DNA from 4 places in the Stenotrophomonas sp. YJH_SMC_64 genome. Region 1 is predicted to be linked to each of the others. Evidence: predicted binding sites of a transcription regulator. Region 1 holds the regulator's gene; each other region holds the start of a gene.
What was found. Region 1 encodes FliA, which starts transcription of late flagellar genes. Its sites were predicted from a motif close to TAAAGTTTNNCNNNCNNNGGCCGATAA; they were not measured.

Region 1 (2,198 bases):
GCCACCCGCAGCGAGCCGCTCGGCCCTGTGCGCACCATTGCCGTCACTGGCGGCAAGGGCGGCGTGGGCAAGACGAATGTGTCCGCCAACCTGGCGGTGGCACTGGCCGGGATGGGCAAGCGCACGCTGCTGCTGGACGCCGACCTGGGCCTGGCCAACATCGACGTGATCCTGGGGCTGAACCCGACCTTCACGCTGGCCGACCTGGTCGCCGGCCGCTGCTCGCTGGACGACGTCATCGTCGAAGGCCCGAACGGCGTGCTGGTGGTGCCGGCCGCGTCCGGCCGCCGGCACATGGCCGAGCTGGCCCCGGCCGAGCACGTCGGCCTGGTCAACGTGTTCTCCGAGCTGGAACGCGAACTGGACATCATGGTGGTGGACACCGCCGCAGGCATCACCGACGGCGTGCTGACCTTCTGCCAGGCCGCGCAGGACACCGTGGTGGTGGTCTGTGACGAGCCGGCCTCGATCACCGACGCCTACGCGCTGATCAAGGTGCTGTCGCGCGAACGCGGCGTGGACCGCATCCAGGTAGTGGCCAACATGGTGCGCGACCCCAACGAGGGCCGCGTGCTGTACGAAAAGCTGACCCGCGTCTGCGAGAAGTTCCTCGCCGATGTCTCGCTGAACTACCTGGGCTGCGTGCCGCAGGACGACTGGCTGCGCCTGTCGGTGCAGCGCCAGCAGCCGGTGGTGAAGGCCTACCCGTCCAGCCCGGCCGCGCTGGCGATCACCGAGATCGCGCGTCGCACCGCACGCTGGCAGGCGCCGACCGAACCGCGTGGCGGCGTCGAGTTCTTCCTCGAGCGCATCCTCAAGCAGCGCGGGGTGGCCGCATGAAAGGCGCAGCCCAGTACAGGGAAGTCCAGCGCTCGGCGGCCAACGAGGTCATCGCCCAGCATTCGGACCTGGTGCGGCGCATCGCCCACCACCTGGCCGCGCGGTTGCCGGCCAGCGTTGAAGTGGACGACCTGATCCAGGCCGGCATGATGGGCCTGATAGAAGCGTCGCGCAGCTACGACGCCGACCAGGGCGCCTCGTTCGAGACCTATGCCTCGATCCGCATCCGCGGTTCGATGATCGACGAGATCCGCCGTGGCGACTGGGTGCCGCGCTCCGTGCACCGCCGTGCACGCGATGCCGCCGCCACCATCCGCCGCCTGGAACAGAGCAGCGGCCGCGCCGCCAGCGCCACCGAAGTGGCCGCCGCGATGGAGATGCCGCTGCCCGAATACCTGCGGTTGATGGAAGACGCCGCACGTGGCCAGGTGCTGAGCCTGGAGTCGCGCATCGAGGACCAGGGCGAGCTGGACACCGTCGCCCAGGGCGGCCCGACCCCGCAGCAGGTGCTGGAGCGTGGTGAGTTCGGCCGCGAGCTGGGCAAGGCCATCGGCCACCTGCCCGAGCGCGAACAGCTGGTGCTCTCGCTCTACTACGAGCAGGAACTGAACCTGAAGGAGATCGGCGCGGTGCTCGGCGTGAGCGAGTCGCGGGTCTGCCAGATCCACGGCCAGGCGGTGCTGCGCCTGCGTGGCCGGCTCAAGATTTTCGAGGCGGCGGACGCCGGCCTGGAAGAATGAACATGCCCGAGGCGGCTGCCCCCGGCCGCCCGGAATGAACAACAAAGGAACTCTGCTTTGAACAAGAACATGCGCATCCTGATCGTCGATGACTTCTCGACCATGCGTCGGATCGTCAAGAACCTGCTGGGCGATCTGGGCTTCACCAATACCGCCGAAGCCGAGGACGGGCATGCCGCGCTGTCGCTGCTGCAGAGCCAGCCGTTCGATTTCGTGGTCACCGACTGGAACATGCCGGTGATGACCGGCATCGAGCTGCTGAAGGCGATCCGTGCCGATGCCAAGCTGAAGACACTGCCAGTGCTGATGGTCACCGCCGAAGCCAAGCGCGAACAGATCATCGAAGCCGCCCAGAACGGCGTGAACGGCTACATCATCAAGCCGTTCACTGCGCAGACGCTGGAAGAGAAGCTCGGCAAGATCTTCGAACGCCTGGCGGCCAGCGCCTGATGGATACCACGGTCGACAAGAGCGCCCTCTCCCTGCGCCTGCAGGAAGCCCTGGACGCACTCGAGTCCGGTGACGAGGCCGCCTGGCGGCAGCGCATCGACGGACTGGTCGCGCTGCGTACGCAGCCGATGATGAGCGGCCTCTCGCGGCTGGCCCGCGAGCTGGGGC
Region 2 (2,198 bases), on a different contig from region 1:
GTTGATCGCGGTCAGGCGGTCCAGGTGGGTGTGCACGCCGCCCAGCGCTTGGGTGGCGATGTCTTCGAACTGCAGGGCGCGCACGGCTTCGGCTACGCTGCCATCGATCGAACGGGCGCACTCGGACACTTCGCGCATGCCGTCACCCAGCGAGGCGTTGATCTGCGCGACGTTGTCGAGCATCGCCGCCGCTTCCTGGCGCGCTTCGCGGGAGCGGTCCATGTCACGCGAGGCCATGTGCGAGACCGTCTCGCGCACCTTGGCGATGGCGTCCTTGGAGCTGTGTGCCAGCTTGCGGATCTGCTCGTTGAAGGTGGTCGAGCGCTCGGACAGGTTGCGCACTTCGTCGGCGACCACCGCGAAGCCACGACCGGCTTCACCGGCACGTGCCGCTTCAATGGCAGCGTTCAGGGCCAGCAGGTTGGTCTGGTCGGCGATCGACTTGACGTCCTCCAGCAGCGCGAAGATGCCATCAAGGTGCTGCGCCATCTGGTCGATGTGCTGCACGGTGGTGCTGCTCTGGCCGCTCACCTGTTCCAGCGCTTCGACCAGCTGTTCCATGCGGTGGCTGGCGTGCTGGGCGAAACGGGCAACGTCGAGGCCGGCATTGCCTTCGTCACCGGCGCGGTCGACGATGCGCGACAGGGCCTGGCTCTGCTGGCGAGACTTGCGGTTCATCGCATCGAAGCTGCCACCGAGGCTGGAGACGGCCTGGCGGATCAGGTCACGGGCGCGTTCCACTTCGCCGCGCGAACCCTCGATCTCGTTGCCGACGAAATTGCGCAGTTCGGTCAGCAGCTGGTCCTGCTCACGCAGGACACGGGCGTGTTCCGGGGAACGGTGTGCCTGGGCGCGGGTGGTCCACCACGCAAAGCCGAGCCAGCTCAGCGTCATCGTGGTCAGGATCGCCCAGCGCAGGGCGGCCGGCCATTCGAAACCGATGGCGAAGGGGAGCAGCAGGGTCAGAGCCAGGGGGGCGGCCAGACGGATGAAAATGCGTGAGTACATGGACGTTCTCGGGAGGTGCACGGAGGATGTATCGGCCGTACCCCCTTTCTCTTTAACGTCGATATGCCTCGAAGTGCATTCTGAATGCGCCGGTTTTCCGGCGCCTTGGCGGCTTCGGGGTCAGAGCCCTTTCCGTGCTGGAAAGGGATCCGACCCCACACCCTCAGGCCAGCTGCCGGTCCACGGCCTCGATCATCGCCTTTCGCCCGAACAGGAAGTCCCAGTAGCTGCCACCCAGCTGCCGCCACAGCACCGCCGCGCGCACCGCGGCCAGCAGCAGGGCGCGGATCTCGGCCACCACGCCAGCCTGGCCCAGATAGTGCGGGTTGCCCTGCACCATGACCCGCGGCTTGAGGTGGCTGATGGTGTCGGCGTAAAGGCCTCCCAGGTTGGCCAGCACGTCCGGGTGGCCGCTGTCGCCCAGTTCGTTGGCCTGGCGCTGGGCCCGCTCGATGCCCGAGGCGACCTTGTTCACGGTGGCGCCATCCTGAACGAAGCGGCGCTCCAGCTGCAGCACCGACAGGGCCAGCTTGGGCAGGATCGGGTCCTGGCCCTGGCTGCGGAAGTAGTTGTGCAGCAGGCGCAGGCCGGACTTCAGTGCATGGCGGTCACCGAACACCTCCTGCGGCGAGGACGCATCGACACGGAACACGCTGTCCACGGCGGTGCGCACGGCGGCGGCGTCGGAATGGCCGGTATCGGCGATACGGCGTACCTGCTGCAGGGCCTGGGCAATGCCGGCCAGGGCCAGGACGCGGTCGTCGACAGTGAAACTCATGCAGCGATTACCTCAAAAGGGGAAGGGGTGGTGCGCAGGCGCTGTTCCAGCGGCGCATCGGTGGCGGCGATCACCGCGCCACCCAGGCACACGTCACCGTCATACAGCACCAGCGATTGACCGGGGGTAACGGCGCGCTGCGGGCGCGCGAAGGTGACCAGCACGCTGCCATCGTCCAGCACCTGGACCGTACACGGCTCATCGGGCTGGCGGTAGCGGGTCTGGGCGGTGCATTCGAAGCGCCGTGCCGGCGGCGAACCGGCGATCCAGTGCGCGGTTTCCGAACGCAGGCGCTCGGACAGCATCCACTTGCTGTCGCGGTCCTGGTCCACGTACAGCACGTTGCTGGCCACATCCTTGCCGACCACGTACCACGGCGCGGCCGGGCGTCCACGCACGCCGCCGATGTTCA
Region 3 (2,198 bases), on a different contig from region 1:
GCGCCTGCACGAAGCCCGCGCCGACGGCCAGTGGCCACCACGCAGCGACGTGGCGGTGGCGGCGTATCGCAACCTGGACGGCCAGCCTGGCGTCGAATCATTGCTGCGCCTGCTGGCACAGCTGGATGAACGGATCAACCAAGGCATCCACGCCGGGCGTGGATAACCCGACCAAGGTCGGCATCTACCAGAAGCACGCGTGCGCTGACGCGCCGCGCAGGAGAGCACCATGGAACGCATTGAACACCGCGCATGTTTTGGCGGCTGGCAGGACGTCTACCGCCATCATTCGACCACGCTGGGCTGCGACATGCAGTTCGCCGTGTACCTGCCACCGCAGGCGGAAACACAGAAGCTGCCGGTGCTGTACTGGCTGAGCGGCCTGACCTGCACCGAGCAGAATTTCATCACCAAGGCCGGCGCGCAGCGTTATGCGGCCGAGCACGGTGTGATCATCGTCGCGCCCGACACCAGCCCGCGCGGTGATGACGTAGCCGATGCCGAGGGCTACGACCTGGGCAAGGGGGCAGGGTTCTACCTCAATGCCACCCGCGCACCGTGGGCGAAGCACTACCGCATGCATGACTACGTGGCGCAGGAGCTGCCGGCGCTGATCGAGGCGAACTTCGCGGTGACCAACGCGCGCGCGATCAGTGGCCATTCGATGGGCGGCCATGGCGCGCTGGTGATCGCGCTGCGTAACCCCGGGCGCTATCGCAGCGTGTCGGCGTTTTCGCCGATCGTCGCGCCCAGCCACGTGCCGTGGGGGCAGAAGGCCTTCCATGCCTATCTGGGCGACAACCCGGCCGACTGGGCGCAATGGGATGCCTGCGAGCTGATCGCTATGGCTGACGAGCGCCTGCCGCTGCTGGTCGACCAGGGCGAGGCGGACGAGTTCCTGCAGACCCAGTTGCAGCCGCAGCGCCTGCAGCAGGCCTGCGACGCCGCCGGCCATCCGCTGACCCTGCGCCTGCAGCCCGGCTACGACCACAGCTACTACTTCATCGCCAGCTTCATCGGCGAGCACATCGCCCACCACGCCCGCGCCCTGCAGGGCTGAGGGCTTTCCGGTAGCGCCGGCCGCTGGCCGGCAACCTGCAGCCCTGTGATTCATTGGGTTTGCCGGCCAGCGGCCGGCACTACCATCGCGGTGCACTCGGAGTGTCGTTTTGCCGCAGTGGATCACGCCGCTGTGGCGTGCCGGCGCGCTATCGTGCGCGTAGACGGCCTTGCGGATCGGGGGGATGCATGCCGGTAGTGCTGGCGCTGCTGTATGTGCTGTGCCATGGCCTGGTGCTGGCCCTGTGGCCTGGCCCCGCCGGGGTAGGCTCCTTCGTTTTCCTGACCGGCGCACCGCTGCTGGCCGCCGCCGCGTGCCTGGTGCGGGCGCAACGTGACCGCGCCGCTCTGGGCTGGCGTTCTACCGCGATGGCACTGCTGCTGTGGGCCGGCGGCATGACGTTCAACATGGTGGATGCGCTGGGTGCCGGCCGGGCTGACTTCACCCCACGCGTCAGCCTGTTGTTGTACGTGCTGTATGGCGTGCCCCTGGTGTTCATCCTGGCGCGGGCACGCCGCGAGCGCCTGAGCATCAGCCTGATCGACGCGGCGATGGCGGCGCTGCTGGGTGTGCTGTTCTTCGTGCACACCGCATCGTTCGCCGCCCGTGTCGAGGTCGACGCCCATGCGATGTCCAACATGCAGCGCATGTTCGACATCCAGAACCTGTGTATCGCCGCGTTCGCCGTGGTGCGATGGCTGGCCGGCGACGTGCCCGAACGGCGCAGGTTCTTCCGCGCACTGGCGCTGTACGCGATGGCCTATCTGCTGGTGGCCTACTACATCAACCATTACACGTCCGACGATGCATTCGGTGCGTTCAACGATCTGCTGATTGACATACCTTTCCTGCTGATCGCCTGCCTGGCGCTGGACACGGCGCCGGACGCAGGCACAACGCCGCACCCGCGGCTGGCGAGGACGGTGCAGGCCGCCGGTCCGATCATCCTGCCATTGCTGCTGCTGGTGGTCGGCACGCTGGTGGTCGATCATGCGCGGCCGTTGGCCGTTGCCGGCTTCGTCGTAGCCACCCTTGGCTTCGGCCTGCGCAGCGTCCTGCTGCAGACCGATCTTCTGGAACGCCAGGCAGCACTGGATCAACTGGCGCGGCAGGATGGCCTGACCGGCGTGGCCAACCG
Region 4 (2,198 bases), on a different contig from region 1:
GGTGGCCTGCACCATGCGGCCGAAATCGCCGGGGAAGGCGCTGGCGTCCATGCGGTAGCGGATCGCACCCGCCTCGTGCTGTTCGGCCATCTGCAGCTGTGCGCCGATCGCCGCCTGCACGCTCTGCCGCACGCTGGCCATGGCTTCACCCAGCTGGGTCAGTTCATCGCGGCCGCCAAGGCGGAACTCCTGGTCCAGCTGGCCCTTGGACAGGCGTTCGGCCACGTTCACCGCGCGGGCCAACGGGCCGGTCAGGCTGCGCCCGATCATCACCGAGGCACCGATGCCCACCAGCAGCGCGACGCCGCCCAGCACCAGCAGCTGCAGCAGGCTGCGCTCGCCCAGGCGGATCGCCTCGGCGGCCGCCTCACGGCTTTCCTTCTCTTCGAAGTCCACGCCATCGGACAGCGCCTTGTTCCAGCCGTTGGCGGCTTCCTGCACCGGGCCCAGGGTCAGCGCCACGGCGCCCGGGTAGTCGCCCTGCTCCATGAGTTCGCTGGTCTGCTTGTTGAGCGGACGCGCGATGGCACGCTTGGCGGCGATGGTTTCGGCAATGGCCTTGCCCTCGGCGTCGCTGGGCAGCGCCTGGTAGGCCGTCCAACTGGCCTCATAGCGCTTGACCAGATCGGCGATGCGCTGCTCATCATGGCCACGGTCATCGCCCTGGCGGATCAGCATCTCGCGGCGAACGACCATCATCTGGTTGTTGGCATCGAGCATCTGCGACAACAGGCGCACCTTGGCCACGCTGACATCGACCACCTGCTGCATCGCGCGCTTCTGCACGACACTGGCGGTGGCGCCGGTGGCCACCACGGCCGCAACCAACAGCAGCAACAGGCCAAAGCCCAGCCCAAGACGCCAGGCAACCCTGACATTCCTCAAGTAGTTCATCGGTACATCCAAAACGGGGGGATGTGGCGTTATCGGCGGCCCGCCAGGCAATCTTGATCGCCAACCGCCAACGGCGTGGGGCACCATTCACCTTGGTGAGCCCTTGGCCGGCGGCACCCGCGCGGGGACGGTGGCGCAACGACCCGACTGCTCATGCAGACGTCAGATCTCTTTCACGGCGGCTCGGCGCGGCCTGCAGGCAAGGTGGTGGCGTCATCTGCTGGAGTTCCCAATGCCATTACCCGTGTACCGATCCACCCTGCTCGCTCTCTCGCTGCTGGCATCGCCGGCGTTCGCGCAGGCACCGCCGCCTGGACTGCCCGCCCCCATCGCCGAGAAGGCCGGACCGGACACCGCAGCACGTTCCGCCCTGCATGCCCAGGTGCTGCTGGATCGCGCGAATTTCTCGCCCGGCCAGATCGACGGTGAAGTGGGCAGCAACCAGCGGCGCGCGGTGTCGGGTTTCCAGGCAGCGCACGGCCTGACCGTCACCGGTGAACTGGACGACGCGACCTGGCAGGCCCTGCAGGCTGATACGGTCACCCCCCTGGCCAGCTACACGCTGACCAGCGAGGATGTCGCCGGGCCGTTCCAGGCGGTGCCGAAGGGCCCCGCCGCACAGGCCAAACTGAAATCGCTGGGCTTCAACAACGTCGAAGAGTCGCTGGGCGAACGCTTCCACGCATCCCCTGAGCTGTTGAAGCTGCTCAATCCGGGCGTGGATCTGAGCAAGGCGGGCAACCGCATCCAGGTGCCCAATATCGCACCATCGCCGCTACCGAAGGCGGCCAAGGTGGTCGTCGACAAGTCCGATTCCAGCCTGCAGCTGCTGGATGCGCAAGGCAAGGTGATCGCTCAGGTGCCGGTTTCCTCCGGCAGCCAGCATGATCCGCTGCCGATCGGCGAATGGAAGATCCTGGGCGTGTATCGCGACCCGCCGTTCCACTACAACCCCAAGCTGTTCTGGGATGCGCGCAAGGGCGAAAAGAAGGCGACACTGCCGCCGGGCCCGAACAATCCAGTCGGCCGGGTCTGGATCGACCTGTCCAAGCCACACTACGGCCTGCATGGCACGCCCGAGCCCGGCCATGTCGGCAAGACCGAGTCACATGGTTGCGTGCGCATGACCAACTGGGATGCGCTGCGCGTGGCCGATGCGGTGGATACCTCCGTCCCCGTGGTGATGCAGGAGTGAGCCGATGCGTCTTTCGCAGCTGATCGTGCTGGGCGTGCTGCTGGGACTGGGGGCCGGCTGGTGGCTGCGCCGCGATGCAGGCGAGCCGGTAGCCGCCTCGCTGCCGGAA

Region 2: a site for FliA is predicted at 1,037-1,063, ahead of AC5P9L_RS10880 (methyl-accepting chemotaxis protein). Genes of this name have one in related genera too.
Region 3: a site for FliA is predicted at 1,114-1,140, ahead of AC5P9L_RS07725 (GGDEF domain-containing protein). Genes of this name have one in related genera too.
Region 4: a site for FliA is predicted at 924-950, ahead of AC5P9L_RS18035 (methyl-accepting chemotaxis protein). Genes of this name have one in related genera too.

The regions. Positions count from the first base shown of each region.
Region 1 covers NZ_JCAFUN010000021.1:11,382-13,579, reverse strand. Annotated here, with positions in the region: gene AC5P9L_RS19645 (MinD/ParA family ATP-binding protein) at 1-840, shown strand, start outside; gene AC5P9L_RS19640 (RNA polymerase sigma factor FliA) at 837-1,580, shown strand; gene cheY (chemotaxis response regulator CheY) at 1,638-2,030, shown strand; gene AC5P9L_RS19630 (protein phosphatase CheZ) at 2,030-2,198, shown strand, end outside.
Region 2 covers NZ_JCAFUN010000009.1:8,514-10,711, forward strand. Annotated here, with positions in the region: gene AC5P9L_RS10880 (methyl-accepting chemotaxis protein) at 1-1,008, opposite strand, end outside; gene hflD (high frequency lysogenization protein HflD) at 1,172-1,786, opposite strand; gene mnmA (tRNA 2-thiouridine(34) synthase MnmA) at 1,783-2,198, opposite strand, start outside.
Region 3 covers NZ_JCAFUN010000006.1:56,121-58,318, forward strand. Annotated here, with positions in the region: gene AC5P9L_RS07715 (YqcC family protein) at 1-166, shown strand, start outside; gene fghA (S-formylglutathione hydrolase) at 230-1,060, shown strand; gene AC5P9L_RS07725 (GGDEF domain-containing protein) at 1,249-2,198, shown strand, end outside.
Region 4 covers NZ_JCAFUN010000017.1:85,253-87,450, forward strand. Annotated here, with positions in the region: gene AC5P9L_RS18035 (methyl-accepting chemotaxis protein) at 1-894, opposite strand, end outside; gene AC5P9L_RS18040 (L,D-transpeptidase family protein) at 1,127-2,089, shown strand; gene AC5P9L_RS18045 (M23 family metallopeptidase) at 2,094-2,198, shown strand, end outside.